4 regions of the Kitasatospora sp. NPDC053057 genome follow, and region 1 is predicted to be linked to each of the others. Evidence: riboswitches for the same ligand, from Rfam matches in the RefSeq annotation. Region 1 holds a riboswitch; each other region holds the start of a gene.

The links. A riboswitch is a leader RNA that binds a small molecule or an ion and turns the genes downstream of it on or off. The one in region 1 is predicted to bind cyclic di-AMP.
Region 2: linked by a shared signal. The riboswitch ahead of ACIG5E_RS20565 (LysM peptidoglycan-binding domain-containing protein) and the one ahead of ACIG5E_RS16735 (transglycosylase family protein) in region 1 are both predicted to bind cyclic di-AMP.
Region 3: linked by a shared signal. The riboswitch ahead of ACIG5E_RS23880 (peptidoglycan DD-metalloendopeptidase family protein) and the one ahead of ACIG5E_RS16735 (transglycosylase family protein) in region 1 are both predicted to bind cyclic di-AMP.
Region 4: linked by a shared signal. The riboswitch ahead of ACIG5E_RS33400 (M23 family metallopeptidase) and the one ahead of ACIG5E_RS16735 (transglycosylase family protein) in region 1 are both predicted to bind cyclic di-AMP.

Annotation. Positions count from the first base shown of each region.
Region 1 covers NZ_JBITZP010000013.1:186,037-189,992, reverse strand. Annotated here, with positions in the region: gene eno (phosphopyruvate hydratase) at 1-876, opposite strand, end outside; gene ACIG5E_RS16735 (transglycosylase family protein) at 1,147-1,917, opposite strand; cyclic di-AMP (ydaO/yuaA leader) riboswitch at 1,923-2,090, opposite strand; gene ACIG5E_RS16730 (cytochrome P450) at 2,301-3,617, opposite strand; gene ACIG5E_RS16725 (SDR family NAD(P)-dependent oxidoreductase) at 3,908-3,956, shown strand, end outside.
Region 2 covers NZ_JBITZP010000018.1:145,251-149,206, forward strand. Annotated here, with positions in the region: gene ACIG5E_RS20555 (LysE family transporter) at 1-600, opposite strand, end outside; gene ACIG5E_RS20560 (maleylpyruvate isomerase N-terminal domain-containing protein) at 806-1,435, shown strand; cyclic di-AMP (ydaO/yuaA leader) riboswitch at 2,188-2,389, shown strand; gene ACIG5E_RS20565 (LysM peptidoglycan-binding domain-containing protein) at 2,397-3,086, shown strand; gene ACIG5E_RS20570 (nuclear transport factor 2 family protein) at 3,569-3,956, shown strand, end outside.
Region 3 covers NZ_JBITZP010000023.1:35,688-39,643, forward strand. Annotated here, with positions in the region: gene purB (adenylosuccinate lyase) at 1-704, shown strand, start outside; gene ACIG5E_RS23875 (MFS transporter) at 728-2,266, opposite strand; cyclic di-AMP (ydaO/yuaA leader) riboswitch at 2,580-2,762, shown strand; gene ACIG5E_RS23880 (peptidoglycan DD-metalloendopeptidase family protein) at 2,765-3,706, shown strand; gene ACIG5E_RS23885 (hypothetical protein) at 3,948-3,956, shown strand, end outside.
Region 4 covers NZ_JBITZP010000048.1:25,554-29,509, forward strand. Annotated here, with positions in the region: gene ACIG5E_RS33395 (hypothetical protein) at 1-521, shown strand, start outside; gene ACIG5E_RS33400 (M23 family metallopeptidase) at 599-1,456, opposite strand; cyclic di-AMP (ydaO/yuaA leader) riboswitch at 1,469-1,627, opposite strand; gene ACIG5E_RS33405 (YiaA/YiaB family inner membrane protein) at 1,824-2,114, shown strand; gene ACIG5E_RS33410 (alpha/beta fold hydrolase) at 2,215-3,039, shown strand; gene ACIG5E_RS33415 (TetR/AcrR family transcriptional regulator) at 3,095-3,673, shown strand.

The DNA of each region.
Region 1 (3,956 bases):
GTCCCAGTCCGACTCGTCCAGCGGGTCCTCGATGGAGACCAGCGGGTAGGCGTCGACCAGCTCGGCGTAGTACTCGATGAGCTCGGCGGCCGAGAGGGCCTTGCCCTCGAACTGGTAGGCGCCGTCCTTGTAGAACTCGGAGGCGGCGACGTCCAGGGCGAGCGCGACGTCGCGGCCGGGCACGTAGCCGGCCTTCTGGATGGCCTCGGTGATGAGGTCCAGGGCCTCGCGGTTGCTGTCCAGGTTCGGCGCGAAGCCGCCCTCGTCGCCGAGGCCGGTGGACAGACCGCGCTCCTTCAGCACGCCCTTGAGGGTGTGGTAGACCTCGACGCCCCAGCGGACGGCCTCGGAGAAGGACTCCGCGCCGATCGGGGCGATCATGAACTCCTGGATGTCGACGTTGGAGTCCGCGTGCGAGCCGCCGTTGAGGATGTTCATCATCGGGACGGGCAGGACGTGCGCGTTCGGGCCGCCCAGGTAGCGGAACAGCGGCAGGTCGCTGGCCTCGGAGGCGGCGTGCGCGACGGCCAGCGAGACGCCCAGGATGGCGTTGGCGCCGAGCGAGGACTTGTCCGGGGTGGCGTCCAGGTCGAGCATGGCCTGGTCGATCAGGCGCTGCTCGGTGGCGTCGTAGCCGACCAGCTCCGGGCCGATCTGCTCGATGACGGCCAGGACGGCCTTCTCCACGCCCTTGCCGAAGTAGCGGTTCTTGTCACCGTCGCGCAGCTCCAGCGCCTCGAAGGCACCGGTCGAGGCACCCGACGGAACAGCGGCACGACCCGTGCTGCCGTCGTCGAGGCCGACCTCGACCTCGACCGTGGGGTTGCCGCGGGAGTCGAGGATCTCACGGGCTACGACGACATCGATGGACGGCACGAGGCATCTCCTTGCGGAAGCAGGGTCCGGCTGACGGTGGTGCTGTCGGCCGGAGGATTGCGGAGTCGTTACGACCAGAGCCTAACCGCCCGGGCTCCCGGGACCACGTCGACCTCGGCTCCGTCTCAGCGTGTGGCCCCACTACCCACCGGTAGTTCACCTGCTTGTCCCAGCTTGTCCCACCGGGATGGGCGAAGGCGGACGAAGGGGGCCGACCGGTCGGTCGGCCCCTCGTCAGGTCTCAGCCGTCAGGGTCCCAGCCGTCAGGTCTCAGCCGAGGTGCAGGACCTGGCCGGGCACGATCAGGTTCGGGTCGCCGCCGACGGTGCCGCGGTTGCCGTCGTACAGCGCCTGCCAGCCGCCGGACACGCCCTGGGTGGCGGCGATGCCCGACAGGGTGTCACCGGAGCGGACGGTGTAGTCGTGGCCGGTCTGCGCGGCCGGGGCCGGCTGGGCGGCGCGCGGGGCGGCGTGCTTCGGGGTGTACTGCTGGGCGGCCGGCTGCTCGGCGGGCTGCTCGGCCCGCTTCGGGGCGGCGTGCTTCGGCGCGTACTGCTGGACCGGCTTCGCGGCGGCCTTGGGGGCCTGCTGCTTCGGGGCCTGCTGCTTGGGGGCGGACTGCGCCCTGGTGTCCGTGGAGGTGTCCACGGCCGCCGGGGCGCCGCCCTTGCTCAGGCCGGCCTTCTGGGAGCAGACCGGCCAGGCGCCCGGGCCCTGCGAGGCGAGCACCTTCTCGGCGACCGAGATCTGCTGCGCCCGGCTGGCCTGGTTGGCCTGCGGCGCGAAGGCGGTGCCGCCGTACGCCTTCCAGGTGCTGGAGGTGAACTGCAGGCCGCCGTAGAAGCCGTTGCCGGTGTTGATGCCCCAGTCGCCGCCGCTCTCGCACTGGGCGACGGAGTCCCAGGAGGAGGCCGGCGCGGCGGAGGCGCCGGTGGCGGTGAGGAGCGGCAGCGCGAGTCCGACGCCGGCCACACCGGCGACGGCGATGGCCTTCTCGGCCTGGGTGCGACGACGATGACGGCCAGTTCCAACGAGCAGCATGAAGAGGTCCCTCTCCGCACGCCTGCGAGGTGAGCTGTCGGGTTCGGACCGGGAGGTGGCCCGGCCGCCGTCGGCGGAAACGGTTCCGCTTGGGCGGCTTCACCCCAAGCCGTGGAGGAACGGCAACAAACCTGGTTCCCCCGCCCCTGCCCAGGGTCTGGTCGGTTTCCCGTGGCGCGGCGGGCAGGACTCGGCGTTCCGCGCACGGGGTCCGCAGCTGCGAACTCCAGGGAGACTAGACAGATCCTCAGACTAATCACAAGCTCATATCGCCGACATCACACAGAAATTACGGCGCGTGTTCGATCGCCCACCGACGGCGGGGCTTTGTCCGGTTTGATGGGCGTTCACACCACCGTCAGAGGCCGAAAGACGACGCCAAGTCAGTGTGCCGATGGCTCAGTACGGGCGTGCGGCGACCGGATCTCCGGACTGAATTCGACCGGAAGTTCGCGCAATCCACGCATGATCAGACCGCCTCGCCAGCGCAGATTCTCCGGACTTTCGGCCAGCCGGAGATCGGGCAGCCGGGACAGCAGCGTGGCCAGCGCGGACCGCCCTTCGAGCCGGGCCAACGGGGCGCCGATGCAGTAGTGGATGCCGTGCCCGAAGCCCAGATGGGGGTTGTCGCTCCGGGCCAGGTCCAGGGTGTTCTCGTCGGCGAACCGGGCCGGGTCGCGGTCCGCCGCCGCCAGCACCACCAGCACCGGGTCGCCGACCGGGATCTCCACCCCGCCGATGGTCAGCGGCGCGGTCGCGAACCGCCAGGTCGCCAGCTCCACCGGCCCGTCGTAGCGCAGGAGTTCCTCGATCCCGGTCTCCAGCAGCGCCGTCTCGCCGCGGACCACCGACTCCTGCAGCCGCGCCCGCTGGTCCGGGTTGCGCAGCAGCGCGTACGTCCCGTTGCCGATCAGGTTGACCGTCGTCTCGAACCCGGCGAAGAGCAGGATGAAGGCCATCGCGGCGGCCTCGTTCTCGGTCAGGTGCTCGCCGTGGTCGCTCGCCCGGATCAGACCGGAGATCAGGTCGTCGCCGAGGTCCGCCCGCTTGCGGTGGATCAGCTCCAGCAGGTAGGCCCGCATCCGCTTCACGGCCCGCCCCACGCCGCCGCGTTGGCTGCCGCCCTGGCCCGGCTTCGTGTGTCGCAGCATCATTCCGGCCCAGTCGCGAAAGTCGTCCTGATCCTCGGCCGGCACGCCCAGCATGTCGCAGATCGCGTAGATGGGGAGCGGGAAGGCGAACTCGTGGATGAGGTCCGCCGAACCGCGCTGCGCGAAGCCGTCGATCAGCCGGTCGGTCAGCTGCTGCACCCGCGGCTCGAACTCGGCCACCCGGCGCGGGGTGAACGCCTTCGACACCAGCCGGCGCAGCCGGGTGTGGTCCGGCGGGTCGATGTTCAGCAGGTGGGTCATCAGGTCGGCCTGCCGCTCCCCCGGGATGCCCACCCGGCCGGTGCGGTGCGCCTGCTCGCTGTGGTGCGCCGGGTTCTTCGACAGCCGGCTGTCCGCGAGCGCCTGCCGGGCGTCCGCGTACCTGGTCACCAGCCAGGCCTCCACGCCGCTCGGCAGCTTGGTGCGGTGCACCGGGGCGTGCTCGCGCAGCCAGGCGTAGGCGGGGTACGGGTCGGCCGCGAACTCCCAGGTGAAGAGCTGCGGGGCGGGCTGGGCGGCGGGCTGGGCGCCGTCGGGCTGAGCTGGCATGGGTCGACCGTAACCGCTGGACCGGACGCGCCCGGACGGCCTCCGGGGCGCCGCCGCCGCGTCACCGGCTCGCGAACCGTTCGTGAGCGGCACGCGAGCAGCACACCAACACTCCGTGGACGCCCCGTGGACGGTCCGTGGACAGCCCTTGGACAGCTCTTGGCCGGGTGGCAGGCGTGAGCCTGGTCACCTGCGGGGTAATCCCTGTTGCGGAGGGTCAGGACGTGCCTACGATCCTCCGCAGTACGCGTGGGCGCCGGTGCGGTGTCGCCCACAGGGAGGAGCAGGCCATGCGGGTCAGCGGAGCAGTCGTCGTCATCGCGGTACTCGACGGCGGTT
Region 2 (3,956 bases), on a different contig from region 1:
GGCCGAGCCGAGGGCGGTCAGCAGCCGGCCGCGCGCGCCGGTCAGGGCCCGGCCGAGCAGGGCGCCGCCGGAGGCGAGCAGCAGTTGCCAGCTGGCGGAGGCGGCGAAGACGGAGGCGGCGAAGGCGGCGGCGGTGAACACGGCCGGGGAGAGAATGCCCGAAGTGCTGCCGCCCTGGCCGCGGCTGCCCAGGATCAGGGCGGCGAAGTAGAGCACGGTGAGCGGGTTGAGCAGGGTGATCCCGAGCAGGGTGAGGAAGGCCCGGGCGGGGCCGGGCGGAGCCCCGGGGGCCGGTGCGGTGGTGGAGCGGCGGCCGCGCAGGGCGGTGGCGGCGGTGCGGACGGCCAGGGCGAGCAGCACCAGCGCCGAGCCGATGCGCAGCGGGCGGGCGAGCGGTTCCAGCAGCGGCGCGAGGCCGGTGCCGCCGAGGACCGCGAGCAGCGCGTACAGCCCGTCCGCGGTGGCCACGCCGAGGGCGGCGCAGGCCCCGGTGCGCAGTGAGGTCCGCGCGGTGAGTGCCACCAGGTAGGCGCCGACGGCCCCGACCGGTACGGCGACGCCGTACCCGGCGAGCAGGCCGGCGACCAGCGCGGCCCTCACGCGCGTGCGCGGTCGGGCCTCCGGGCGCGGCCGGGCTGCTGCTGGACGGCGGCCGGGCGGGCGGCGGCGGTCACGGGCAGCGGGCGGGCGGGGGTGTCGGTCATGGGCCGATGGTGGCGGCCGCGGCAAGGGGCCGCAAGTGGTTTTGTCCGTGCGGGCGGGTAGCGTGGGGCGCTCCGGTGGACATTGGTTCGAGGAGGTACCGATGAGCAGTCAGAACAACCGCGTGGCTGAGCTGTTGGCCGAGGCGTGGGCGTCCTGGGCGGAGCGCGGCGCGGCCCTGAGCGCGGAGGACTGGGACCGGCCCACCCGGCTGTCCGAGTGGACCGTCCGGGACCTCTACGCGCACGTGGCGCCGGTGCCGGAGCAGTTCGCCGGGCTACGCGAGGCCGTGGTCGACGGCCCGGCCGGGATGACCGGCGGGGCGGAGATCCTGCGGACGTTCAACCAGCCGGGCGGGCTCGCCCACACCGCCGCCGGGCAGATCGCCGACATGGCCAAGGAGGCCGCCAAGGCGACCGAACCGGCCGCGCTGATCGCCCGGTTCGGCACCGAGGGCCCGGCCGCCCTGGCCGGGATCGCGGACCTCTCGCCCGACACGGTGGTGGAGCACCAGCTGCTCGGGAAGGTGACGGTGGGGGCGCTCGGCGAGGTGGCGCTGATGGAGGCCACCGTCCACCTGCTCGACCTGATCGCCGCCGTGGGCGGACCGGCGCCCGCCGAGGGGGCGCTGCACTTCACCCGCGGACTGCTGGCCGAGGCCACGGACCCGGTGGCCTTCATCGAGGCGGCGGCGGGGCGCAGTTCGGAGCCGGTGCTGCCGATCATCCGCTGAGGCCCGGGGTTCGCCTGTTCCCGGTCAACCGTCCGCGGCAGCGTCGCGCCGTCGGCGGACCAGCCGCTGCCGTGGTCGACGAACCAGTTGGCCTGGGCGGAGCCGGAGAGACGATATCGCGTCGCCGTACCGCCTCCCGCGCTTCCGGCGGTCGCTGGACGATACCGACCCGGAGCTGCTACCGCTGACCGGCCCCTGGTGCTGGGGCGCCAGCGTGGTCGCGCCGCACCTGCGAGCCGGCCGTGTGCTGGAGCTCACAGCGCTGGGCGGCGCGGCCCGCACCTCACGGTTCCAGCCCGAGCCGGGCGGGACCTGGACCGGGCTGGACGGCTACTGCGCGGGCGAGCCGTTGCGCGTGGTGCACCGGGCCGACGGCACGGTCGGCCACCTGGACCAGGCCGACTTCCTCCGCACCCGCACCCCGTACGACCGGCAGTCGAGGTGTCGGGCGGCGTCGATACGCAGGGCTGGCAGGCGGGCTGACTATCGCTCAGGTCGGCGTGCCCCGGGGCGGGCGCGCCGGGCCCGAACCCGCGACCCGTACGGCGCGCCATCGGGCGGTGGCCGCCGAACTGGGCCCGGCGGCCCGCACTGATACGCACTCATAGGGACGTTATCGCATCGTTATCAAGCACTATTGTGGATCATTCGGGCAATCCGGCCGGGCCGTGATCCAGCTCACGATGGCTTGTGCTATTGGCTCTGTGCCGTTTACGGTCCTTCTCGTTCGTCTCCGTACGAAACGAACCCCGCTCTCCGGAACGCCGAATCCTGCCGCTGGATCGGGCGGGCACGTGCATCCATGAAGCACCGCGGCAGGGGCGGGGGACCCACAGGTAAGTCGCCTCATCCGGACTGGTTCCGGCGGGGCTAGGGGTGAAGCCGCGTCTCTGCGCGGCCGGGCAACTCCAGCCCGAACCCGACAGCTCACCTCGTAGGCGTGTGAGAGGAATCGCACTTCATGCTGCCCGTCAACGCTCGCCCCAGCCTGTTCGCTGTCGGTTCCGTCAAGCGCATCGTCGCGGCCGCCGTGGTCGTCGGCGTCGGCGCCGGCATCCCGGTGGTCGCCGCCACCGCCGCGAACGCCGCCCCCGTCAAGCCCGCCCCGGCGCACTCGGCCCCGGCCGCCCCGCAGGCGCCCGCTGTCTACACCGTCCAGAGCGGTGACTCCCTCACCAAGATCGCTACCACGCACAACGTGCAGGGCGGCTGGCAGAAGCTCTACGACCTCAACAAGTCCGTGCTGACCAAAGGCCCGGGCAAGATCTACCCGGGCCAGCACCTGACCCTGGGCGGGGCCGCCCCGGCTCCGGCCAAGCCGGCCGCCACCAGCCCGCTGGCCGCCACCCCTGTCGCCAACACCCCGGCCGCGCTGCAGGCGCTCGCCGCCTCGATCGTCCCGGCGAACCAGCTGGCCTCGTTCGACCAGATCATCAGCCACGAGAGCGGCTGGAACATCCACGCCACCAACCCGAGCTCGGGTGCCTACGGCCTGCCGCAGGCGCTGCCCGGCAACAAGATGGCCTCGGCCGGTTCCGACTGGCAGAACAACCCCGCCACCCAGCTCAAGTGGGCCCTGCAGTACATGAACACCGTCTACGGCAGCCCGAACGCCGCCTGGGCGTTCTGGCAGGTGCACAGCGCGTACTGATCGGACCTCTCCCGATCGGTACGGCCTGATCGGACCTGATCGGCCTGTTCGAACCGATGGGTCCGGGCGAGTACCGCCCGTCGGCCGGATGCCCGGCGGCTGATGGGCTGCCAAGCGGCCACCTGACCGGCCCGGTTCACATCGCGGTGCGTGAGCCGGGCCGTCGGCGTACCCGCGATGACGGCGGCCTCGGGCAGGCCGGGCCGGAAGGTGCGGTAGGCGCTCGCGGCGCCGGGGAAGAGGGGCATGTTCGTGGCTCCAGATCGGTTCGGGCCGCTCGGTTCGGGCGGAGGTGGCAGAGAGTCAGGGGGCGGGGGTGCCGGGCTCGGCGGCGGAATCGTCCGCCTGCGGCCCGGGTCCCGCCCGGAACCCCCCTGGCACCCTCGCGACCGCCGGGGCTCGGCACACCCTCGACAGCGTCTGAACCACGGGACTAAGCTCGCGCGCAGCAGCTATTCAATTTGTTGACTATGGAGCCCGCCGTGCACCCCTTCCGCACAGCCGTCGAGGCCGGCGACCACGACGGCATCGAGGCCCTCCTGGCCGAGGACGTCGTCTTCACCAGCCCCGTCGTCTTCAAGCCCTACCCGGGCAAGGCCATGACCGCCGCGATCCTGCGCGGTGCCGGACGGGTCTTCGAGGACTTCCACTACGTCCGCGAGATCAACGGCGCCGACGGCCGCGACCGCGCCTTCGTCTTCAAGGCCACCGTCGACGGCCGCGAGGTGCACGGCTGCGACTTCCTCCATTTCGACGAGGACGGCCTGATCGACGAGTTCACGGTGATGGTCCGTCCCCTCTCGGGCGCGCAGGCACTTGCCACCGCGATGGGCGCGCAGTTCGAGCGGATCACCGCCGAGGCGCTGGGCG
Region 3 (3,956 bases), on a different contig from region 1:
TGCTCACCGCCCTCGTCCAGCTGGCCGCCGCGCCGTCCAGCCTGGCCAAGACCATCCGCCTGATGGCCGGCCACGAGCTGGTGACGGAGGGCTTCAAGGAGGGCCAGGTCGGCTCCTCCGCGATGCCGCACAAGATGAACACCCGCTCCTGCGAGCGCGTCAACGGTCTGGCCGTCATCCTGCGCGGTTACGCCTCGATGACCGGCGAGCTGGCCGGCGACCAGTGGAACGAGGGTGACGTCTCCTGCTCGGTGGTGCGTCGGGTCGCGCTGCCGGACGCCTTCTTCGCCTTCGACGGCCTGCTGGAGACCTTCCTGACCGTCCTGGACGAGTTCGGCGCCTTCCCGGCCGTGGTCGAGGCCGAGCTGGACCGGTACCTGCCGTTCCTGGCCACCACCAAGGTGCTGATGGGCGCGGTGCGCGCGGGCGTCGGCCGGGAGACCGGCCACGAGGTCATCAAGGAGCACGCCGTCGCCTCCGCGCTGGCGATGCGCGCGGGCGCCCGGGAGAACGAGCTGCTGGACCGCCTCGCGGCCGACGAGCGGATCCCGCTGGACCGGGCCGCGCTGGACGCGCTGCTGGCCGACAAGCTGTCCTTCACCGGGGCGGCCGGGGCGCAGGTCGCCGAGGTCGTCCGCCGGGTGGAGGCCGTCGCGGCGGCCTACCCGGAGGCGGCCAAGTACGCGCCGGCCGACATCCTCTAGTAGGAGCAGTCTCTGACGGAGCCTCAGTTCTCCGACGAGGGCTCTGCCGCCGTTCCGGTGGCGGGGCCCTCGGGCGTCCGGGAGTGGCCGGGGTCGAACGGCGGGGTGGTGGTCGAGCACGGCCAGTCGCAGTTCGGCTCGGCCACCGGCTGCTCCTCGGGCGCGAGCACGTTGCCCCGGACGGTGACGGCGGCGATCAGCCCGCCGCCGGCCAGCAGGCCCGCGCAGATCAGCATCGCGGTGTGGAAGGCGGAGTCCACCGAGGAGGGCACCCGGTAGGCGTTGCCGCTCAGCCCGGCCATCGCCGGGAGGGCGGCCACCGCGAGCAGGCCGGCCGCCCGGGCGGCGGCGTTGTTGACGCCGCTGGCGATTCCCGCGTGCCGCACCTCGACGGCGGCCAGCACGGTGGCGGTCAGCGGCGCGACCAGCAGCGTCATCCCCGAGCCCATCACCGCGACCGCGGGCAGCACGTCCACCCAGTAGGAGGAGCCCGGGCCGGTGCGCAGCATCAGCAGCACCCCGGCGGCGCACAGCAGCGGGCCGACGGTGAGCGGGATGCGCGGGCCGATCCGCTTGCCGAGGCGCCCGGCGCGCGCGGACAGGGTCAGCATCAGCAGCGTGATCGGCACCAGTGCGAAGCCGGAGACCAGCGGTGAGAAGCCGGAGACGATCTGCAGCTGCACCACCAGCAGGAAGAACACCCCGCTGAACGCCGCGTAGACGCACAGGGTGACCAGGTTCACGGCGGTGAACAGCCGGGAGGAGAACAGTCCGAGCGGCAGCATCGGATCGGGCGCCCGCCGTTCGACGGCCACGAAGGCGGCGGCGAGCAGCAGGCCGAGCGCGCCGCTGACCCACACGCCGGGGGACAGGCCCTCCCCGGCGGCGGTGAGCGCGTAGGTGATCGCGCCGAGGGCGAGCGCGGCGAGCAGGGCGCCGGACACGTCGAAGCGGCCGGTGGCGGACTCGTCCCGGCTCTCCGGGACGTATCGGGAGGTGACCGCGATCACCGCGGCGGCCAGCGGCAGGTTCAGCAGGAAGATCCAGCGCCAGCCGGGCCCGTCCACCAGCCAGCCGCCGAGGAAGGGGCCGACGGCCGCGGACACCCCGCCCAGACCGGACCACAGGCCCACCGCGGCCGAGCGGTCTTCAGGGCGGAAGACGGCCTGGAGCATGGCGAGCGAGCCCGGGGTGAGCAGTGCGCCGCCGATGCCCTGGACGGCGCGGGCGGCGATCAGCACGTGGATGGTCGGGGCGGCGGCGCAGGCCGCGGAGGCGGCGGCGAACCAGACCACGCCGATCAGGAAGACCTTGCGCCGCCCGTAGCGGTCGCCGAGTGCGCCGCCGAGCAGGATCAGGCCCGCCAGGGTGAGCAGGTAGGCGTTCAGGGTCCATTGCAGGGAGGCGAGGGAGGCGCCGAGGTCGGTGCCGATCCGGGGCAGGGCGACGTTCACCACGGTGCCGTCGAGCATCGCCATGCTGGAGCCGAGCACCGTCGCGAGCAGTACCCAGCGTCCCTGCGCGGTGCCCAGGCGCAGGGAGCCGGCGTCAGAGGTGGCCACGGCCCGATCCTGCGCCCGCCGGGGCGTACGTGACAAGGGTCACCGGGCGGGTGTGTCGGTCGGCTACGGTGCGTGAACGGACGGTCCCGCAGGGGTCCCGCGATGGGCGCAGAGTCGTGGATCAGTGGCGGGGGGTGAATGGATTGTGTACTTACCGTGCGGCGGATCATCCGGAGGGTGACCGCGTTCCGGGGGTTGGTTGCCGGTTCAAGAGATCGACATTGCTTCACCCGAACGGATGAGTTTTAGTTCAGCGACCGCCCGGCCAGTCCGGACGGATCCGCCGGGTGGAACGCCGAGTCCTGCCGCTGCCCGGTGGTTCGAACTGAACTCTGTACGGCAGGAGCGGGGGACCCACAGGTAAGTCGCCGGACCGGAGTTCGCGCTTTTCGGAGCGCGGACGTCCAGGACCGGCTTGGGGTGAAGCCGCGCATGCGGCCGGGCAACTCCAGCCCGAACCCGACAGCTCACCTCGCAGGCGTCGGAGAGGAAAGTTCCATGCCTGCACAGGCTCGTCGTATCGCCCTGCCCCGTGCCGCCCGCATCGGCATCGCCACCGCCGTCACCGGCGTCTCCTTCGTCCTGCCGCTGGTGAGCGCGATGAGCGCCCAGGCACACACCGCTCCGGCCGCTTCGCACGCTGCTGCTCCCTCGGTGGCTGCCGCGTCCTCGACCATTGCCCACGAGAGCTACCGCGTCGTCAGCGGCGACTCCCTGTCCCAGATCGCCGACGTCAAGCACGTCGACGGCGGCTGGCACGCGCTGTACGAGCAGAACCGCTCGGTGGTCGGTGCCGACCCGAACCTGATCTTCCCCGGTCAGCAGCTGGCCCTGGCGGGTCACGCCGCTGACGCCGCGAAGCCGGCCGCTCCGGCGAAGCCGTCCGCGCCGGTCACCCAGGACGCCTCCGCCGCGGCGAACGCCCAGGTGCAGGTCCAGACCGAGGCAGCCAAGCCGGGCGCCCAGCTGCAGACCCAGGTGCAGACCGCCGCCCCGGCCCAGGTCGTCACCGCCGCCCCGGTCGCCGCGACCGCCGGCTACGTCGCCCCGCTCGCCAAGCCGGTGCTGGGCGAGGCCTACGGCGTGGCCGGCTCGATGTGGGCCTCCGGCCACCACACCGGCCAGGACTTCATCGCCTCCACCGGCACCCCGGTGCGCGCCGTCGCCAACGGCGTCGTGGTGAAGGCCGACAACGGCGGCGCCTACGGCAACGAGGTCGAGATCAAGCTCGCCGACGGCAAGTACGCGCAGTACGCGCACCTCTCCGTGATCGGCGTGAAGGTCGGTCAGAACGTGACCGTCGGCCAGCAGCTCGGCCTCTCCGGTGCCACCGGCAACGTGACCGGCCCGCACCTGCACTTCGAGATCCGCACCGGTCCGGAGTACGGCTCGGACATCAACCCGGTCGCCTACCTGCGGGCGCACGGCGTCGCGCTCTGATCCTCAGGGTCCTCCCGCGGGTCCTCCGCGGGTCCTTCTGAACCACCGCTGATGCGGGGCGAATCGACCGCCCGGGATGGTCATGTCGGGTGACCGCTCGACCGGGTGATCGCCGCACCAGTGGACCTGGGCGCGGGACACGCCCACGGCCGGCCCGGCCGCGCGAGACACACCTCTCGTGCGGCCCGGGCCGGCCACTGCCGTTTCCCGCCCTTTCCGGTCCGCCGCGTGTTCGCTGCTGGTGGTCAAC
Region 4 (3,956 bases), on a different contig from region 1:
TCGCGGCCGGGCTGCTGCGCCGCGCCGACCTGGTGACCTGGCCCCGGCTGTACGCGGTGCTGCTGCACGCGCACGGGGTGGACGTGACGGACCTCGCGGCCGTCCGGGACTGGCTGACCGGCTTCGCCGGCCTCGGCGAGGAGGAGCGGCTGGCCGGGTACGAGGCGCTGGTGCCGACCGGCTGGCTGGACGAGCCGGACGAGCCGGGCTGGGGGCCGGGCCGGGTGCTGTCCGTCGGCATGGCCACCGACGGCGCGCGGCGGCTGCTGGAGCAGGGCCTGATGCGGCGCAGCTACCGCAACCTGGCCGAGCTGACCGCGCTGGGGCGGCCGATGCCGGACGAACTGGCCGGGGGCTTCGAGGAGTTCGAGGCGGCGGCGGCCGAGGTGGCGCTCGACCTGCTCGGCGAGTGGACGGTGCCCGGGCTGCCGCGGCTGCTGGTGGAGGAGTTCCCGGAGCTCGCGCCGGAGCCGGGCGCGGAGGAGATCGACGCGTACCTGGCGCAGCTGCCGCCGGAGTGAGGTGGCGGGGGGGGGGAGCAGCCCCGGGCGTGCCCCGGGGCTGCTCCCCCCGACGTTGTGACGGGTTCCCGGGGCCGTTACGGGTTGAGGCCGTGCTGCTGGAGCCAGGTCTCCGGGTCGACCGGGGCGCCGCCGCCGGGGCGGACCTCCAGGTGCAGGTGCGGGCCGGTGACGTTGCCGGTCGCGCCGACCTTGCCGATCTGCTGGCCGGAGGTGACCTTGCCGGAGCCCGTGATGATCGAGGACAGGTGGCAGTACCAGATCTCGGTGCCGTCGGGCAGGGTCTCGACGATCCGGTAGCCGTACGCGCCGGACCAGCCGGCCGAGGTGATGGTGCCCTGGCCGACCGCGTAGACCGGGGTGCCGGTGTCGGCGGCGAAGTCCAGGCCGGTGTGCAGGTGGGCCCAGTAGCGGGCGCTCTGGCCGTAGTGGGCGGAGAGGTTGTAGTCCTTCACCGGCAGGGTGAGGGCGGCGGCCTTGGCCCGCTCGGCCTCCTCGGCGGCGCGCTTGGCCTCGGCCTCCTTGGCGGCGGCCTTGGCCCCGGCCTCCTGGGCGGCCTGCACGCGGGCGCTCTCCTCGGCGGCGGTGCGCTGGCTGTCGGCCTGCTGCTGGATGCGGGCGGCGAGCGCGAGGCCGGGATCGGCGGCCAGGGCGACCGGGGTCTCGTCCGGGGCCTCGACGGCGGGCGCGGCGGCCGGGGTCGCGGAGGCGAAGCCGGTGGCGCCCAGGGTGGCGGCGACGGCGGTGACGCCGAGCAGCGGGGAGGCCCCTCGGGTCTGACGCGGCATCCGGTGGCGGTTGGCCTCGGCCTCCGGGACGAACGGGTCGGCGGGGCCGGAGTCGCGGGGCTCGGAGCCGTTCGGGCCGGGGTGGTCGAGGAGCTGGGTACCGGCTGCGGGGCCGGCCGGGTGTGCCGGGGTGTGCGTCGACGCCACGGAGGCGCGCTCCTTTCCTTCCTTCGCGCCTACCGGGTTAGCTGACGGGTTCGGAGCAGGAAGGTCTCCTACGGCCGGGCCGGAGCCCCGCCGATTCACCCCAAGGAACATGGTTCCCCGGCTCCCTGGCCTGCCCGGAGGCCGGCCGGCGGGATTAGGCGACGGCGCACGGTGCCGTCTGGGTACGGCGTTGACGACCGCGCTGCGTTATCAAACGTTAATCCTAGGAGGCCCTGATTCCAAGCCATCCGTCCGCGACGGCTGGGGAACAGGTGATCGGACGTCAACGAACGACCCCTCAGCCACCCGGTTCATCTGAGTACTCCTACTCATGTGCACCCCGGCCGGCCCACCGCATCCTGGCGCCATGAGCGCACCGATGCAGTCACGCACCACGGCCGCGTACTACGCCCAGGCCGTCCTCTCCTTCGCCATCTCCGGCACGGCCCTCGCCGCCGGGATCGCCTACCTGCCCGTCGGCGGCTGGACCCGGGCCTTCCTCGGGATCGGCCTCCTCTACACCGTCACCTCCTCGTTCACGCTGGCCAAGGTGATCCGGGACCGCCAGGAGTCCTCGGACACCGTCGCCCGGGTCGACCAGGCCCGGCTGGAGAAGCTGCTCAGCGAGCACGACCCGTTCAGGGTCGAAGGGACCTGAACGGGGCCCTTCGCGTGAGCCGCGACCCCTTGACGGCTAAGGCTATTAGCCGTAGCTTTATGGCTATCGGCAGCAGCGAGCGAGCCCGTGGAGGCCCACCATGAACGGCACCATCACCCCGAGCACCCAGTACCTCGACGTCCCCGGCGGCCGCCTCGCGTACGACGACACCCGGCAGGGCGAAGGCACCCCCGTCGTCCTGCTCCCCGGGATGCTCGACTCCCGCCGCGCCTACCGGCACCTCCACCCGCTGCTCACCGCGGCCGGGCGCCGGGTCATCACCATGGACCTGCGCGGCTTCGGCGAGTCCTCGATCGTCTGGGACGACTACAGCCCCTCCGCCGTCGCCACCGACGTCCTCGCCCTGCTCGACCACCTCGGCATCGAGCGGGCCGTCCTGGTCGGGCAGTCCTACACCGGCGCGACGGTCGTCAAGCTCGCCGGGGACGCACCCCAGCGGGTCGCCGGGATCGCGCTCATCGACGCCTTCGTCGAGCACCGGGCCAACGCGCTCATGAAGGGCGTCATGGTCGTCATGGGCGCCGCGATGGTCCAGTGGCCCGCGGTCTGGGGCTACTACCTCCGCAAGATGGCCTTCCCCGGCCCCCGGCCCGCCGACCTCGACGGCTACGTGGACGGGCTGGTCGCCGCCCTGCGCACCCCCGGCCGCAGGACCGCCACCCGCGGCCACGTCACCGGCGACTCCGCGCCGATCGGCTGGAGCGCGGCCGTCCGCTGCCCCGCCCTCGTGCTGATGGGCAGCAAGGACCCCGACTTCCCCAAGCCCGAGGCCGTCGCCGACCTCCAGGCCGAGAAGCTCGGCGCGCGGAAGGTCATGATCGAGGGATCCGGGCACTACCCGATGGCCGACAACCCCCGGGCCGTCGCCGACGCCCTGCTGCCCTTCCTCGCCGAACTCGCCTGAACCCGTACTCGCCTGAACCCGTCCTCCCCCCACGCTTCACGGAGAACCAGAAGCCATGCCCCGCGTAGGACTGACCCCCGACCAGGTCGTCGACCACGCCCTCGCCCTCATCGACGACCAGGGCACCGAAGCCCTCACCCTCGCCTCCGTCGCCGCCCGCGCCGGAGTCGCCACCCCCTCGCTGTACAAGCACGTCAGCGGCGGTCTCGCCGAACTCCGGCGGCTCATCGCCGTCCGGGTCACCGAGGAACTCGCCGACCGGCTCGCGGAGGCCGCGGTCGGGCGCAGCGGGGACGACGCCGTCACCGCCGTCCTGCGCGCCTACCAGGCCTACGCCACCGAACACCCGCACCGCTACACCGCCCTCCCCCAGGCCCCCCAACCCGACGACGACCTCACCCACGCGGCCACCCGCCTCGTCGGCGTCATCGTCGCCGTCCTCCGCGGCTACGGCCTCGACGGCCCCGAGGTGATCCACGCCGCCCGCACCGTCCGCTCCCTCGCCCACGGCTTCGCCGCCCTCTCCATCACCGGCGCCTTCCAACTCGCCGAAGACCTCACCACCACCCACAACCGCCTCATCGCCACCCTCACCACGGGCCTCCACTCGTGGCCGAAGGCGGAGGAGGAGTAGGAAGTCGGCCCGGCAGCCGCCGCAGCGACAGAGGCGAGGAGTCAGCCGAAACGGCCCCGCGCGAATGGCCCACACCAGCGAACGAACGCACGAGAAGTCGGCCTCGTCGACTTTCGGCGCTCCATCTGTATCGCAAACCCGCTCCCGTGCGGATGGGCGCGCAGCGGCGAACGAGTGCGCGAGAAGTCGGCCCCGTCGACTTCTCGCGCAGGCGCCGGGCCGCTGTGGCGTGCGGGTCGGGTGTGGGCGGAGGGAGGGGTGCGGCCGTTGGGGGTGGAAATAG